Regions from separate parts of the Paenibacillus sonchi genome, predicted to be linked through region 2. Evidence: a T-box and tRNA genes for the amino acid it is inferred to sense, from the RefSeq annotation. Region 2 holds a T-box; the other holds one or more tRNA genes.
What was found. A T-box is a leader RNA that pairs with one kind of tRNA and senses whether it is charged. The one in region 2 lies ahead of lysS (lysine--tRNA ligase), so its partner is inferred to be a tRNA-Lys.
Positions count from the first base shown of each region.

Region 1: it has a tRNA-Lys gene. The T-box ahead of lysS (lysine--tRNA ligase) is inferred to sense a tRNA for this amino acid. The anticodon was not compared.

Region 1 covers NZ_CP068595.1:4,695,292-4,702,849, reverse strand. Annotated here, with positions in the region: gene JI735_RS20800 (Atu2307/SP_0267 family LLM class monooxygenase) at 1-393, opposite strand, end outside; gene JI735_RS20795 (ABC transporter substrate-binding protein) at 574-1,644, opposite strand; partial or broken gene JI735_RS20790 (FecCD family ABC transporter permease) at 1,848-2,950, shown strand; gene JI735_RS20785 (ABC transporter ATP-binding protein) at 2,950-3,717, shown strand; tRNA gene JI735_RS20780 (tRNA-Lys) at 3,831-3,903, opposite strand; partial or broken gene JI735_RS20775 (SUMF1/EgtB/PvdO family nonheme iron enzyme) at 4,049-4,231, opposite strand; gene uvrA (excinuclease ABC subunit UvrA) at 4,262-6,517, opposite strand; gene JI735_RS36115 (hypothetical protein) at 6,493-7,128, opposite strand; gene JI735_RS20765 (hypothetical protein) at 7,154-7,558, opposite strand, start outside.
Region 2 covers NZ_CP068595.1:5,458,503-5,466,060, reverse strand. Annotated here, with positions in the region: gene JI735_RS24380 (hypothetical protein) at 1-7, opposite strand, end outside; gene JI735_RS24375 (YebC/PmpR family DNA-binding transcriptional regulator) at 269-988, opposite strand; gene lysS (lysine--tRNA ligase) at 1,082-2,635, opposite strand; T-box leader at 2,701-2,964, opposite strand; gene JI735_RS24365 (Gfo/Idh/MocA family protein) at 3,059-4,156, opposite strand; gene JI735_RS24360 (AraC family transcriptional regulator) at 4,169-5,116, opposite strand; gene JI735_RS24355 (Gfo/Idh/MocA family protein) at 5,118-6,122, opposite strand; gene JI735_RS24350 (5-methyltetrahydropteroyltriglutamate--homocysteine S-methyltransferase) at 6,250-7,365, opposite strand; gene JI735_RS24345 (LysR family transcriptional regulator) at 7,381-7,558, opposite strand, start outside.

The DNA.
Region 1 (7,558 bases), 760 kb from region 2:
GGTTTCATAGTCTTTCAGATCGCAGCCGAATAAAGGAAAGGACTCCGTAAACGAACCACGGCCCACCATAATCTCAGCCCGTCCGTCCGATATACTGTCCAGTGTGGCAAAATCCTGAAAGACGCGCACCGGATCGGCGGACGACAGGATCATCACCGCGCTGGTCAACCGGATTCGGGAGGTCAGGGGTGCCGCCGCAGCCATCACTACCGCAGGCGAGGATGCGGCAAAATCCGGACGGTGATGCTCCCCCACACCATATACATCCAGTCCCACCTGATCCGCGAGCACAATTTCTTCTACTACTTCACGGAGCCGCTCCGCATGGCTCATCGTTTCACCCGTGAATGCATCAGGTGTGGTTTCGACAAAAGTGCTGATTCCAAGTTCCACTATTTTGTTCCCCCAAGCTGTTGTCAAATTCAATTACTATATTCTATATCTTTATAGTTGAATATTCAAAATTAAAATTCCGCTAGATTTTATAGACATGCTGGCCGCAAAAAAACAGATCGGACCGTCACACGGATAACGGCCCAATCTGCTTCTAAAATACGGATTTCTTTACTCCCCTTATTGGTTAGCAGTTATTTGAGAAACCAGCTTCTCAGCCCCATCAAAGATGGAGTAGCTGTACCCCCAGAACTGGTTGAAGTCGATCGTATAAATGGTTTTGTTCTTAACAGCTTTCAGACTTTGCAGGGAAGGATCGGCATAAAAAGCCTTCAGCGTTTTCTCCGGGTCCACGCCTCCGGTATACACCGAGAGCAGCAGGACATCGGGGTTAGTTGCGATCAGCTGTTCTTTGCTGATTTCTCCTGTAACCGTACCGAAGCTGTTTTTGAGTCCCAGCAGACCAAGCACATCTCCGGCAAACGTGTCGGTGTTCCCGCTGTATACGGCAATTGCTCCGTTGCCGCCATCCGACACATAAGCAAAGGTCTTTTCCCCGCTGGCTGCAGCCTTATCCTGTAATGATTGTGCACGCTCTTTCAATTCAGCGATATAGGCGGCTGCATTCTCCTGCACATCAAAGATTTGCCCCAGCTGTTCAATGTCCTTGTACAAGCTGTCGAGTGTGGCTCCCTTAACACTGGTATTTTGCACGAATGTTTTGATGCCCAGTTCGTTCAATCCTTCTACAGTCCCGCTGCCCCAATCCGCATCCGCATACAGGTCACTGCGTCCCAGAACGAGATCAGGACTTGCGCCTACAACCAGCTCTTTACTTGCATATTCCTTGGAGATGACAGGAATCTTCTTGAATTCCTCCTGCACCGCCGGATCGCCCGCACCGTAAAGGGCGGCAACGCCGACCATTTTGTCGGTCAAGCCCAGCTTGATCAGCAGTTCAGCGGCTCCCTGGGTATTGGCTACCACTTTTTCGGGTGCCTTGTCAAAGGTTTGCGGCTTGGCCTTCCATTCCGTTCCTTCACCGTTATTGGTGTAGTTCTCAATAGTTAGCGGATATACCGTCTTGGTGCTTGGGGCAGCTTCCTGCGTACTGGCCGGAGCGCTGCTTGCAGGTGCAGCCGCTTCCCCCGGTTCATTCGCATTCTTCGTACCGGATGAACAAGCTGCAAGCATAACTGCCATTACCAAAACCGCCAGCAGCGGCACATATCTTTTAAATGATTTCTTCATTGCCCAAGTCCCCTTTTCTGTATGTACATTTGTGTATCCTGTATGATTTGTGACAAGACGGTGTCCTGCAAGGGATACAAACGTAGAATATAGAAAGTTGGACTGTCTGTCAATGAGAATAATTATCATTGACAATCATTCTCATTATGAATTATATTCTAAATTAAACACTAAACATATTGATTAAGGAGCCTTTTGAATCCATGCAAACTGAATCAGCGCAAACCGAACCGAAGCAGTCCATTATTCATACCCGTTATGGCTTTATGACCATCATAGGCATTCTGCTGATTATTACGATATTGTCAGCGGGCGCGGCTGTCTCCTTTGGACAGGTCGATATTCCCGTTTCGCAATCGTACCGGATTCTGCTCCACCACATCACGGGCATTCAAATCGGAGATATTCAGGAGCTGACCTCCGGTTCATTCGTCGATATTATATGGAAAATCCGCTTTCCCCGCGTTCTCATGGCCATGTTCATTGGTGCCGGGCTGACGCTGTGCGGAACCATTATGCAGGCGGCCGTACAGAACCCTCTCGCTGATCCATACATACTCGGTATCTCTTCCGGTGCATCGCTTGGAGCAACCTTCGCCATCCTGATCGGCTTTGGTTCTATGGGACTGCTGGGCCAGACAGGCGTCGCCTTCTGGGCTTTCGCGGGTGCGGTCGGCGCTTCGCTTCTGGTCTTGATTCTGGCCAGCGCAGGCGGCAAAATGACCTCCGTCAAACTCGTCCTGGCCGGCATGGTTATTAATGCTTTATGTACGGCCTTTGCCAACTTCATTGTCTACTTTGCCAACAATGCGGAAGGCATTAAGACTGTTACCTTCTGGACGATGGGCAGCCTCGCTGCTGCCAGCTGGGATAAGCTGCCGCTGATCTCGGCAGCTGTCGCAGCCGCCATTTTCTTTTTCCTGATGCAGTTCAGGGTTCTGAACGCCATGCTGCTTGGGGATGAAGCTGCGGTCACTCTGGGGATTCATCTGGGGTATTCCGCAAAGCCTATATGCTGATTACCGCGCTGATAACAGGGGTGATGGTGGCAAGCTGCGGCATGATCGGATTCGTGGGGCTCATTATTCCCCATTTGGTCAGAGGGCTGGTAGGCTCCGATCACCGGAGGCTGCTGCCTGCGTCCATTCTGTTCGGTGCGATCTTCCTGATCTGGACAGATGTGATCGCTCGGACGATTGTACCGAATGTGGAGCTCCCGATCGGGATCATCACCGCCTTGATTGGCGCCCCGATGTTCATGTACATGCTGATCAAAAAAGGCTACGCATTTGGAGGGAAAAACTAATGAATTTGAATGTTGAGCACTTAAGTGTATCTTTCGCCAATGCGAATATCGTAAAGGATGTCTCGCTGAAGGTCAGGAACAAACAATTCGTCGGCCTCATCGGCCCGAACGGCTGCGGGAAATCCACTCTTCTCAAAAGCATTTATAAAGTCATCAAACCGAGCCAGGGCAAGGTATCCCTGTCTGAAATGAATCTGATGAAATCCAGTCCCCGGCTCGTGGCGCAAAAGCTGGGGGTCGTCGGCCAGTTCAACGAACTGAGCTTTGACTTCACCGTGCGGGAAATGGTCGCGATGGGCAGAACCCCGCATAAAGGGATGCTGGAGACCGACAATCAAGAGGATGCAAATATTGTCTCGTCGGCTCTGCACAAGGTCAATCTGGAAGGTTATGCAGACCGCAGCTATAATTCATTGTCAGGTGGAGAGAAGCAGCGTGTAATTCTCGCCCGGGTTCTGGCCCAGCAGCCGGAATTCATGATTCTGGATGAACCCACCAATCATCTGGATATCAAATATCAGCTGCAAATTTTAAATATCGTCAAAAAGCTTGACATCGGCATTCTCGCTGCGCTCCATGATCTCACCCTTGCTGCGGAATACTGCGACTATCTGTATGTGATGAAAAAAGGCCAAGTGGCCGCCTGCGGGAAGCCTGAGGATATATTGACGAAGGAATTAATCGGCCAGGTATTCGATGTGGCCTGCGAGACTTACCGCAACCCTGTAACCGGGGCGCTTGGCATTGCTTATCTGGAGGCACAGTAAGTATTGCTGAGGAATAATGGATGTAGAAAGTTTTACTATGTTTATAAACTTGTTTACCCGGGCAAGAAATTCTACGCAAAAAAAGAAACGGCATTTCTGCCGTTTCTTCAGGATGGACTCTCAGGGACTCGAACCCTGGACCAATTGATTAAGAGTCAACTGCTCTACCAACTGAGCTAAGAGTCCACATATGCAGTACCGTCCTATTCTAATAAAGAGGCTGCAATGTGGATTTGTAAATTTCTCACGTTTAAGAGTGTAACATTTTTGAGCCCACAATTCAAGCTTTTATTTTTTCGAACGGTAAACTGCCTATTGCTTTATTATCCCATTATCGCAACGACCGGGCCAGACGGAAACCAAGATCATCAATATGGAACGTAGAGTGACTCCGGCGGCGGCAGGTGGCTCCGCAGCCCCTGGCCTCCTCCGCCCTGCTGCCGCCGCGGAAAATCCGGTAGGAGCCATACACATTCTCATCATAGATATCCCAGCACCATTCCCGCACATTGCCAGCATATTGTAAAGCCTTCACTTCAACCTCCTATAGCACCGTGCGGAGAAACCTTCCCGTATGGGAAGCTTCCACCTGAGCTACCTGCTCCGGTGTGCCTTCAGCCACAACATACCCGCCCTGATGGCCGCCTTCCGGGCCCATGTCAATAATATAATCCGCGGACTTCATGACGTCCAGATGATGTTCAACAACGATGACCGTATGTCCCTTGTCCACCAGCCTGCCCAGTGACAGCAGCAGCTTCTGGATATCCGACAGGTGCAGCCCTGTGGTAGGCTCGTCCAGGATATACAGGTTACGGGCTCCCCTCTTGATTTTGGACAGCTCATAGGCCAGCTTGACCCGCTGCGCCTCTCCGCCGGACAACGTGGTCGAGCTTTGGCCCAGACGCATATAGCCAAGCCCCAATTCATCCATAATCTCCAGCTTATGCTTCAGATACTTGTGGTCACTGAAGAACTCACGTGCTTCCTCCACTGTCATCTCCAGCACATCGGCGATGCTTTTGCCGTGGACCTTAATTTCAAGTCCTTCTTCGGAGAACCGCTGTCCCTTACACACCGGGCAGATGGTTTCAATGTCCGCCATAAACTGCAGATTGGTGACGATCACTCCGTCTCCGGCACATTGCTCACAGCGGGTGCCTCCCGCATGGGTCAGACTGAAATCAATCGCCTGGTACCCCCGGTCGGCAGCCTCCGGCTGCGAGGCGAACAGATCCCGGATTTTATCATAAATGCCAATGTAGGTTGCCGGATTGGACTTGCTGTTCCTTCCAATGGGGGTCTGGTCGATGTTGATGACATTGTTCAGCAGGTCCGCGCCAAACAGAAAATCATGCTCCCCCGCAACCATCCGCGCAGCCGTCTTGTCGATCTTCAGTTGCTTGAACAGAATCTCGTTGATCAGCGAGCTTTTTCCAGAACCCGAAACTCCGGTAATACAAATGAATACACCCAATGGAATGTCCAGATCCACATTCTTCAGGTTGTTCTCCCGGGCGCCCTGAATACTCAGAAAATCATCTCCCAGACTTCGGCGCTTCCCTGGAACAGGGATGTGGGCTTTTCCCGATAAATATTGGCCCGTTACAGACTGGGGTTCATTCATTATATCTTCCATTGTGCCGCAGGCAACGACATGCCCGCCATGAATCCCCGGACCCGGGCCAATTTCGATAATATGATCTGCACTCTGAATCGTATCCATATCGTGTTCAACCACAATTACGGTATTGCCGATATCCCGCAGTTTCTTCATCGTATCAATCACGCGGCTTGAATCCCGGGGGTGCAGGCCAATACTCGGTTCATCCATCACGTACAGCATCCCCATCAGCTCACTGCTGATCTGGGTGGACATTTTGATCCGCTGCATCTCGCCGCCTGAAATACTGTCGCTTCTCCGGTTAAGACTGATGTAGTGAAGCCCGATATCAATTAAAAGGGAAACCCTGGTCCGGATCTCTTGAATGATCGAGGAAGCCACATCCTGAACCTCAGCTTCGAACGTGAGCGTTTCCAGCGAATGAAGCAGCTCCGGCAGCTGTTTGCGGCTTAGCTGGTCTATATTCTCTTCTCCAAGCGTAACCTGGAGCCGCTGTTTTTTGAGTCTTGCACCGTTGCATTCCGGGCAGATCTTCTCGATCATACAATCCTTGATGAACGTCGGTTCGAAGGCTTCCGAGGTCGAAGTCTTCCGTATGTAATGCTTGTACCAGCTCTCCATTTCATGGACGAACCCCCAGAAAGGCCGGTCCCGTCCGATCATCCAGTTCTTCTTGGTCGAATTAGGGGGCTGGAGCATGGGGAGAACCTCGCCTTTGGTCCCATAAAAGAGAATATCGTGAATCTCCTTCGGAAGATCGCAGAAAGGCGTGTCCAGGCTGAAATGATACTTCTGAGACAGGCTGTACATCAGCACAGAGCGGTAGCTGTCCTTGCCCGCAGGGTTAAAGACTGTACTTTTGAGCGCTCCCTTGCTGATGCTTTTTTCCGGTGCCACCACCAGAAAACGGGGCTCCACCACATAAGACATCCCTACCCCAAGGCAGGTATGGCAGGCGCTTACAGGCGAGTTGAAGGAAAAATGGAACGGCTGCATGTCACACAGGAAGAAATGATGCTCCGGACAGCCAAACTCCTGATAGAAGGACGGGGCCACGCCTCCCGGAACCTCCACTTTGATCATGATATCCTCTTCCAATGCCAGCATTGCGGCTTCAATGGATTTGGTCAGTTGAATATAGGTATCCTTTTTCAGCTGGAAGCGGTCAATGACCATTTCAATGTGATATTCCCGGGTCTCATCGAGTTCTCTTTTTCCGCCAGTGAAAAAGGCTCGCCATCCACCAGCAGATTCTTATACCCCTTTTCCCTTAACTGCTGGAAAGTGAAGCTGTACTCCTCTCCAAATACTTTATAGACGGGAGCCCGCAGCTCTACCACTGTCCCGGAGGGCAATGAGGAAATCCGCTCGGCGATCTGGGCAGCGGACAGCTGTTTCAGGGAATGGCCGCATTCCGGACATCTCCCGACACCCGCCGTAGCGTACAGCAGGCGCAGATAATCGTTGATATCCGTGACCGTGCCGACGGTGGAACGCGGATTGTTATTGCTTTTTTTCTGTTCAATCGCGATTACCGGGGATAGGCCGCGAACATAGTCGACCTTTGCTTTTTTTAGCTGGCTGATTCGGCTCTTGGCGAAGGTTGAGATAGAGTCCAGAAACCGCCTTTGCCCCTCTCCGTAAATGACGTCAAAAGCAAGCGAAGATTTCCCTGAGCCGGACACTCCTGTGATCACTGTTAATTGGTCCCGCGGAATTTCAACGGAAATGTTCTTCAGGTTATTCTGCTTGGCTCCGGCTATCTCGATAGTCGTTCTTACTGACATGCTGAAGCTCCTTTCTGCACTCGTGTTAAGGAATATACAAATAACCAGCTTCCTCTACGGCCCGCTTGCTTTTGGGTGTAATCCGAATCGTCTGGGTCACCTTTTCAAGGATGCCTTGCTGGACCAGATAGTCCATAATGCCAAGCAACTGGTCACTCTGTACGTGGAAATGCTTATTGATCAGCGTTACGGTTTTGATCTCTTCATCCCGCATGAACTCAATGACCGGCTTTGAAAAAACCGGGAGATGACGCTCCAGCACCTGGTCCAGCCGTTCTAATCCGCTCTCTATTTCTTCTGCACTCATATGATGGGACATCGCCTCCTGATAGAACGGAACAAGAACCTCCGGGTTCAGCGTCTGGGCTCTCTGGATGGCTTCCCTGGATATGGCTTCCCCGTGGATGCAGAGCTCCATATGAGCAACTGA
Region 2 (7,558 bases):
TCTCCACTGTATAGCCTCCTAAAAAAGTTTTTGAGCTAATGTCCCGATGTTTCCGCTCTGAAAAAAACTGCATCGGAAGCATAAGCTGATGTGATAAGTCACTTCAGCTTATTGTGGCAATTCATGGAGAAGATTATGCATCCTGCGCAGCAGTCCGGATAAACCGGGTAACAAGGATCAATGTGTTCACCAAAAAGCCGGATAAGCAGATCGCAGATCCGCCTGTCCGGCTTTCGCTTGAAGCAATTCTATTTTATAGACCGCAATACTATTCTTCCGAATCTACGTTATGATATACCTGCTGCACATCGTCCAGTTCTTCCAGAGCGTCGATCAGCTTCTCGAACTGCGCTTCGGCATCTTCTGGTAGAGTCACATAGTTCTGCGGAAGCATGGTCAGCTCAGCCACTGTGAAATCAGTTATTCCGGCACTCCGGAAAACCTCTTGAACCGCATGGAACTGGTCAGGCTCAGCATAGACGATGACTGCTTCGTCCTCTTCCAGCACATCGCGTACATCGACATCCGCTTCAATCAGCAATTCCATCACTTCGTCCGCCGTTTTGCCTTCCAGCCCGATAACAGCTGTTGGCTCGAACATATAGGTTACTGAACCGCTGACACCCATGTTGCCGCCGTTCTTGCTGAATGCGGACCGCACCAGAGGGGCGGTACGGTTGACGTTATTGGTCAAGGCATCGATGATGATCATCGAACCGCTAGGACCGAAGCCTTCATAGCGCAGTTCCACGTAGTTTTCGTCGCCGCTGCCTTTGGCTTTGTCGAGCGCCCGGTCGATAATGGCTTTCGGCACATTGTACGTTTTGGCGCGCTCCAGCACGACCTTCAGCGCACGGTTTGACTCCGGGTCCGGTTCACCCTTCTTCGCTGCCACATAAATTTCCACACCGAATTTGGCGTATACCTTACTTGTATTGGCATCCTTGGATGCCTTCTTTTCTTTAATATTATTCCACTTACGACCCATATTGTTCCCGCTCACTTTCCAACATTAATTATAAACAGTCTTGTATATTATACCTCTGTTCGATATATCCCGTAAAGGGCAGTCCCGGTCCCGCTAAAAATCCAGCAGCGCCAGCAGCTTCTCCATCCCGACCGCCTGAATCAGCACAGGGATCCGCGGCCCTGTCTCCTGGCCTAGCACCAGCCGATAGATTAATGTGAACAGACGTTTTTGATTGTTCTTCATGCTTTGTTTATCCTCGTCATAACAAATAGCGTATATCGCCTTCATCAGCGGCTCATCTTCCATTCCCCCGGTTCTCAGCAGCCTGCAAAAGGCAGCCAGCCATTCTTGCTCATGAGCCTCCAATGTGTCATACAGCTTGTTATCACGGCGGGTGTTCACAGTAACCAGCTTTTGCGGCATCCAGTGTCTGATCCAGTACTCTGCCCGCTCCGCTGTCTGCTCCAGTCTCTGGACATCTACTTCTTCCCCGTTTCGTGTCATGATCTCCAGCAGCAATTTTGAATCAAAATGAATCAAAGGCAGCAAGCCTGCAATGGGCCCAAAGCCGGGCGCTTTTTCGTCCAGCGGATGAATCAGGGACAACTCCAATGCCGCGCGGATATCATCCGTAAGTGTATGGGAGCCGTAAGCCTTCCGGTAGCGTTCAAATTCCGTATAGTTGCGCAGCACATCTTCATCCATGCCGATATGAAACGCTGCACCCGGCTGGTATTTGGCGAACAGAAACAGAATATTTTCCGGCGCATAGACCTTCAGCAGATCATCGGGTGTGTAATTGTTCCCGGAGGAACTGGACATTTTGGCAAAGCTTCCTTTGATTCTAATGAATTCATAGGGCTCATACATGGGAGGCGCACTTCCAAAAATCCGCTCCGAGATAACCGAAGCTACATTGTAACTGCCTGTTTCCGACGAATGGTCACGGCCTCCCGGCTCGAACAGCACCTGCTCCAGATTCCAGCGCATCGGCCAGTCGATTTTCCATTGCAGCTTGATATTATCCGCCTCGGGAACAGACAGACTGCTATGATAACCGCATGCACAGCTATAGGACAAGAGCTCTTTGTCTTCATCAAAAGAATGCACCGTGGTCGAGTCCTTGCCACAATCTCCGCAATACACACTCACAGGATAGAATGCGGCTCTGTCCGCTTCGCTGGCTTCACCCGTCTTGAACGACATCAGGATATCATAGATTTCGCCTCTGCTGCGCAGCGCATGAAGAATTCCGGGTGCGTACCGGCGGGACTGATACTCCTTGCTCTGATAAATAAATTCCGGCCTGATCCCAAAAGCCTGAAGCGCCTCTTCAAATTCCTGCTCGAAATGCTCGGCATAGGAGTTGTGACAGCCGTAAGGACAAGGAACCTGCGTATAGGGTCTGCCAATATACTGCTCAAAGCTTGGATCTACATGAAGCGGAACCTTGCGGAACCGGTCAAAGTCATCCCATGAAAAAATAAACCGCACCTGTTTGCCGGCTTTTTCGAGCGCCCTGCTTACAAAATAAGTCGTCACAATCTCCCGGAAATTCCCTATATGAATGTGGCCTGACGGACTAATCCCCGATGCGCATACGAATGTCTGCTGCTCCGGATGGCTTTCGATGAGCCGGTTCGCTATTTTTTCGGACCAATGCATGAACAATCACCTCAACAGTTAATGTAAAAAGCAAACAAAAAAGCCCTCATCCGCAAGATTGTCATCTTGAGGACGAGAGCTGTAATCAGCGCCGTGGTACCACCTCTGTTCACGGACCTGTCACCATGCCCGCCTCTTCGGGTACGGCCATTACGCTTATACCCTATCTCTGTAACGGGAGATCCCGTCATAGCATCCTTGGGCACAGGGCCCAATTCCGTATGAAGCTCGGAGACTTTTTTCGTCAGGCGCACCGCTGCTCCGTTTCACCCTTCCGAAGCTCTCTGTGAACGATGCCGCCTGATTACTCTTCTCTTCATCGCTGAAGTGTTATGCTTTTTCAATATAGACACTATAACAAAATCACAATAAAAAGTCATTATCCAAATAAATATTGCCTGGATTTCCCCTTAATCATCTACATTATCTGCTGTCCTGTTCATTCAGATAAATGGCCTTGCCCGTACGCGAGGATTCATAGAGGGCTTCTAAAATCCGGGAAACCACGTAGGCCTGTTCAGGCGTCACCACCGGTTCTTTGTCCTGGTCAATCGCCTCAATCCACTGGCGCATTTCGGTATCCGGTGCGCTTTCCTGTCTGCCTTCGTAGAAGGCCACTCCGCCCGCACTAAGCTCAATCTCGTTCGTATATAAACGGCCCAGCTTCTCGCCATTAATGCGCAGTCCTTGTTTCATGTCGGCTCCCGCTTCCGTTCCGCTCAGGCTGCATTTGGCCTCATCGACATCCAGCGAATTCAGCGCCCAGCTGGACTCCAGCATAATAGTGGCGCCATTCTCCATGACAATCATCCCGAAGGCCGAATCCTCCACCGAAAATTGCTTCGGGTCCCACGGTCCCCAGGCATTGGCTGCATTCTCTCTCCGTGAAAGCTCGTGGTGGGTGGTGCCGAGAACCACCTTGGGCTGATAGTTGTCCATCATCCACAGGGTCAAATCCAGCGCATGGGTGCCGATATCAATCAACGGTCCGCCGCCCTGCTTCTCCTCATCCAGGAACACTCCCCAAGTTGGTACAGCTCTGCGGCGGATGGCATGGGCCTTGGCAAAATAAATGGAGCCAAGCTCCCCGGCTTCGCACAGCTGCTTAAGATACAAGCTGTCCTCCCTGAAACGGTTGTTGTAGCCGATCGTCAGTTTTTTGCCGGTCCGTTTGGCGGCTTCAAGCATTGCTTTGGCTTCCGCCGCTGTTTTGGCCATCGGTTTTTCGCACATTACATGCTTGCCGGCCTCCAAGGCGGCAATTGAAATTTCCGCATGGGAGATGTTAGGGGTAAGCACATGGACTATATCAAGCGAACCATCTTTTAATAACTCTGTGTATCGGGTATATACTTTTGCCTCTGCGCTTCCATACTTCTGCCGGGCCTCTTCCGCCCGCTCTTCAATAATGTCACAAAAAGCGGCCAGCTCTACATTCTGAAGCTTGCTCAGGCTGGGAAGATGCTTGCCGTTAGCAATACCGCCACAACCGATAATACCTATCCGATACGTTGTACTCATATTAAGTCACCCTCACTTTGAATTGGATTGCTGTCTGAGCGCGCGGAACGCTGCGGGCGTCATGCCCAGACGTTTGCGGAACACAGCATGCAGATAATTGGCATTGGTAAATCCCGAATCTTGGGCGATCTGCTCAATGGAGGATAAATTCTCTTCCAATGCACGGCATACTGCCTGCAGGCGGATTTCCTCAAGAATCCGGCTAAACGGCCGTTCCGGCTGAACCTGTTTGAAGATCCGCTGCAGCTGTCTGCTGCTGATATGGAGCTTTTCCGCCACATTGTCCAGGGTTACAGGGATTTTATGATTGGCTTCCATATACTGGACCGCATATTCGTATCTGTACGCTGCCATATTCCGCACTGGTGCTTCTGCACGGTTGTCCCCGCTGTCATACGCCCTGATGGTCTTCAACAAGATGCTGATCACCAGTTGTTTAATAGAAGTGTAATATCCGAGCAGTTTCCCGTCACATGCTTCATAGGCTTCCAAAAAGCAGTACATCGCCCGATGATAATCATGCGCCGGAACCACAGGCAAAGCCCGCAGCTTGACCATAGTCTCCTCGGCTTCGGCGGCTTCCCAGGGGTCAACGCCTTCCCTTTCTTTGGCTGTAATATCCACATGCAGGCACAGTTCGTCCATAGCTTCCCCGGCATCCGCTTCCTGGTAGTGGATCACACCCGGCCCGGTCAGATAGAGCATGCCTTCCGAAAGAGAATATTGCTGCCCGCTGAGAATGACCTTTCCCCGCCCGCGCGGGATGAAATGAAATTCAAACTCCGCATGCTTGTGGAAATCTATAACTTTGCCTGCCGGAAAAGAGGTCAAGTGGAAGCGGAGCACCTTGATCTCGTAATGCCCCCATTCGATGCATATATCGAGACGTTCCAGCATATCCTGCTTCTCAAACATTTTTTCAAATGAACACCGGCTCCATACGGCACCTTCCCGGATCATCCTAATCTATCAGCGCTTTCAAAAGTATCGTACGGCCTTCCCTGGCCGCAAGGTTCGCCGCTTCCATAAGCCTTGTCAGTTCTAAGGCTGCCTGTACATTGTCCTCGGCAAAAGTATTCGCTTGGATATGAGCCACCCATTGCCGGAATGCGCTTTCTTCGGGGGCTGGCAGAGGCCATTCGGTCCATTCCTGATAGACCTCTCCTGCCGCCTTCGTGCGAATCAGCAGCTTCTGGTCCGGTGTCCCGTACAGCAGCGTCCCTTCCGTGCCATGCACTTCGATTGCAAAAGGTGAATGGCTGTTGACGAAGCCCGCTTCAACGACGCCGATCGCTCCGGAATCCGTAGAAAGGGTCGTAACGGCATTATCTTCCACTTCCTTGCCGGTGACATAACCAAAGCTTGCGCTAACCCCGGTCACCGCTTGGCCCAGGAAGAGTCTGGTGAGGTACATCGGATGGCACCCTAGATCAATCAAAGCTCCCCCCTGGCAGTCCTCCAGATTATAAAAATGGGCCGGCAGCCAGCCGGCAATCGCTCCGTCATGCGACAAGCGCACTCTGACGTAAGTAACGGTGCCAAGCAGGCCCTGACGGAGAACCTCTTGAATCGCTAAGGTGTACCCGTCATACAGACGAGGCAAAGAAACGGTCAAGGTTACCCCCTGCTTGGAGACCTCGGAGAGAATGGCGTTGGCTTCTTTCAGAGTCGCGGCAATCACTTTTTCTGTAAAAATGTGTTTTCCGGCTTTGGCGGCAGCGGTCAGCACCTCCGTGTGCATACGGGTGGGCGCATCCACAATAACGCCGTCTATATCATCCTCCGCAAGCAGATCGGCCAGTGATGCATAAAAAGGAACGTTCAACTGCTCGGCAGCCGCCTGCCCCCGTACGGGATCTTCATCCCACACGGCAGCGATCACGGTATCCTCATGTTCCTGGACCTGCTTGATATAATCCCAGGCGTGCACATGCCATAAGCTTAATACACCGATTCTAAGCGTCACTGCTTATACCTCCAATATATAATATTCTGACATCTGCATTTAAAATAGCACATAAAAAGCGTATTTTTAATAGAAATATGCGACATTAATTATATGGAATTACGCCATTCTTCAGATCAGGATGATTTCACACCCACACTTCATCCGCCGTCTCAATAATCAGCCGCAGCTTATCCCACTGCTCTTCCTCTGTGAGCATGTTGCCTTCCTCGGTCGATGCGAAGCCGCATTGGGCGCTGAGGCATAACTGGTCGATCGGTACAATCTGTGCCGCTTCTTCTATACGGGCGATGATCTGCTCTTTGCTCTCCAGACCGCCGTGTTTCGTAGTTACCAACCCCAAGACGACCTGCTGGTCCCGGATGAAGCGCAGCGGAGCGAAGTCGCCGGAACGCTCATTATCGTATTCGAGGAAAAAGGCATCCACTTCAGCCTGGCCGAACAGGACTTCGGCAACAGGTTCATACCCTCCGGCAGCGAACCAGGTGGAGCGGAAATTGCCGCGGCAGACATGCAGAGCAATGGTCATATCCGCTGGCCGTCCGGCGATACTCTCGTTGATCAGCCGAACATAATCCTGCGCCAGCTGGTCGGGATCGATGCCACGGCTGCGCAGATGCGCCCGGTGTCTGCCGCTGCACAGGGTGCCCCAGGTGGTATCATCCAGCTGCAGATAACGGCAGCCTGCCTCGTAGAAGGCCCGGATGGCGTCTTGGTAGACCTGGATAATATCGCGGAACAATGCCTCCCGGTCAGGGTAGATCTCATTTCCGTTATAGCTTTCCACGAAGTGGAATAGCGCCGGGGATGGAATGGTCATTTTGGCGAGCGTGTCCCCGGCCATCTGCTGCAGCTCTACAAACTGGCTAACCATGGGATGATCGCCGAAGGCGATTTTGCCGACAATCCGGAAGCTTTCTGCCCGCTGCACCGCTTCTTTGGCGCTTCTGCCTTGATCCAGACTGATCTTCTGCGTACCGGCAACCCCGAGAAAAAAATCCAGATGCCACCAGGACCGCCGGAACTCGCCGTCTGTGACAGCCTTCAGACCCAGCGCCTTCTCCTGTTCCAGCAGCTTGGAGATCTCCGCATTCTCGATTTCATGCAGCTGCCCGTCTGTAATTTCACCCTGAAGATGCAGGCTGCGTGCGGCTTTTAATGCTTCTGTGCGGAGGAAGCTGCCGACAATGTCGTAGCGGAAGGGCGGAGTATTTCGTTTGGAGCCGTGAACTGGACTAATCATACGTTCCTCCTGCGGTTAGAGTAAAAAAGATTTGAGGTCAAAATTATTTCTGGTGACCAGGTCGTTCAGAATATCGATATAGGCGGACATCATCTCGCCGGGCTTGCGGTCCTTATGAGCGATCCAGCCGACGGTGAACATTTCAGGACTGTCAAAAGGGATCGTCACCAGCCCGTCACCGTTCAGCTCAGCA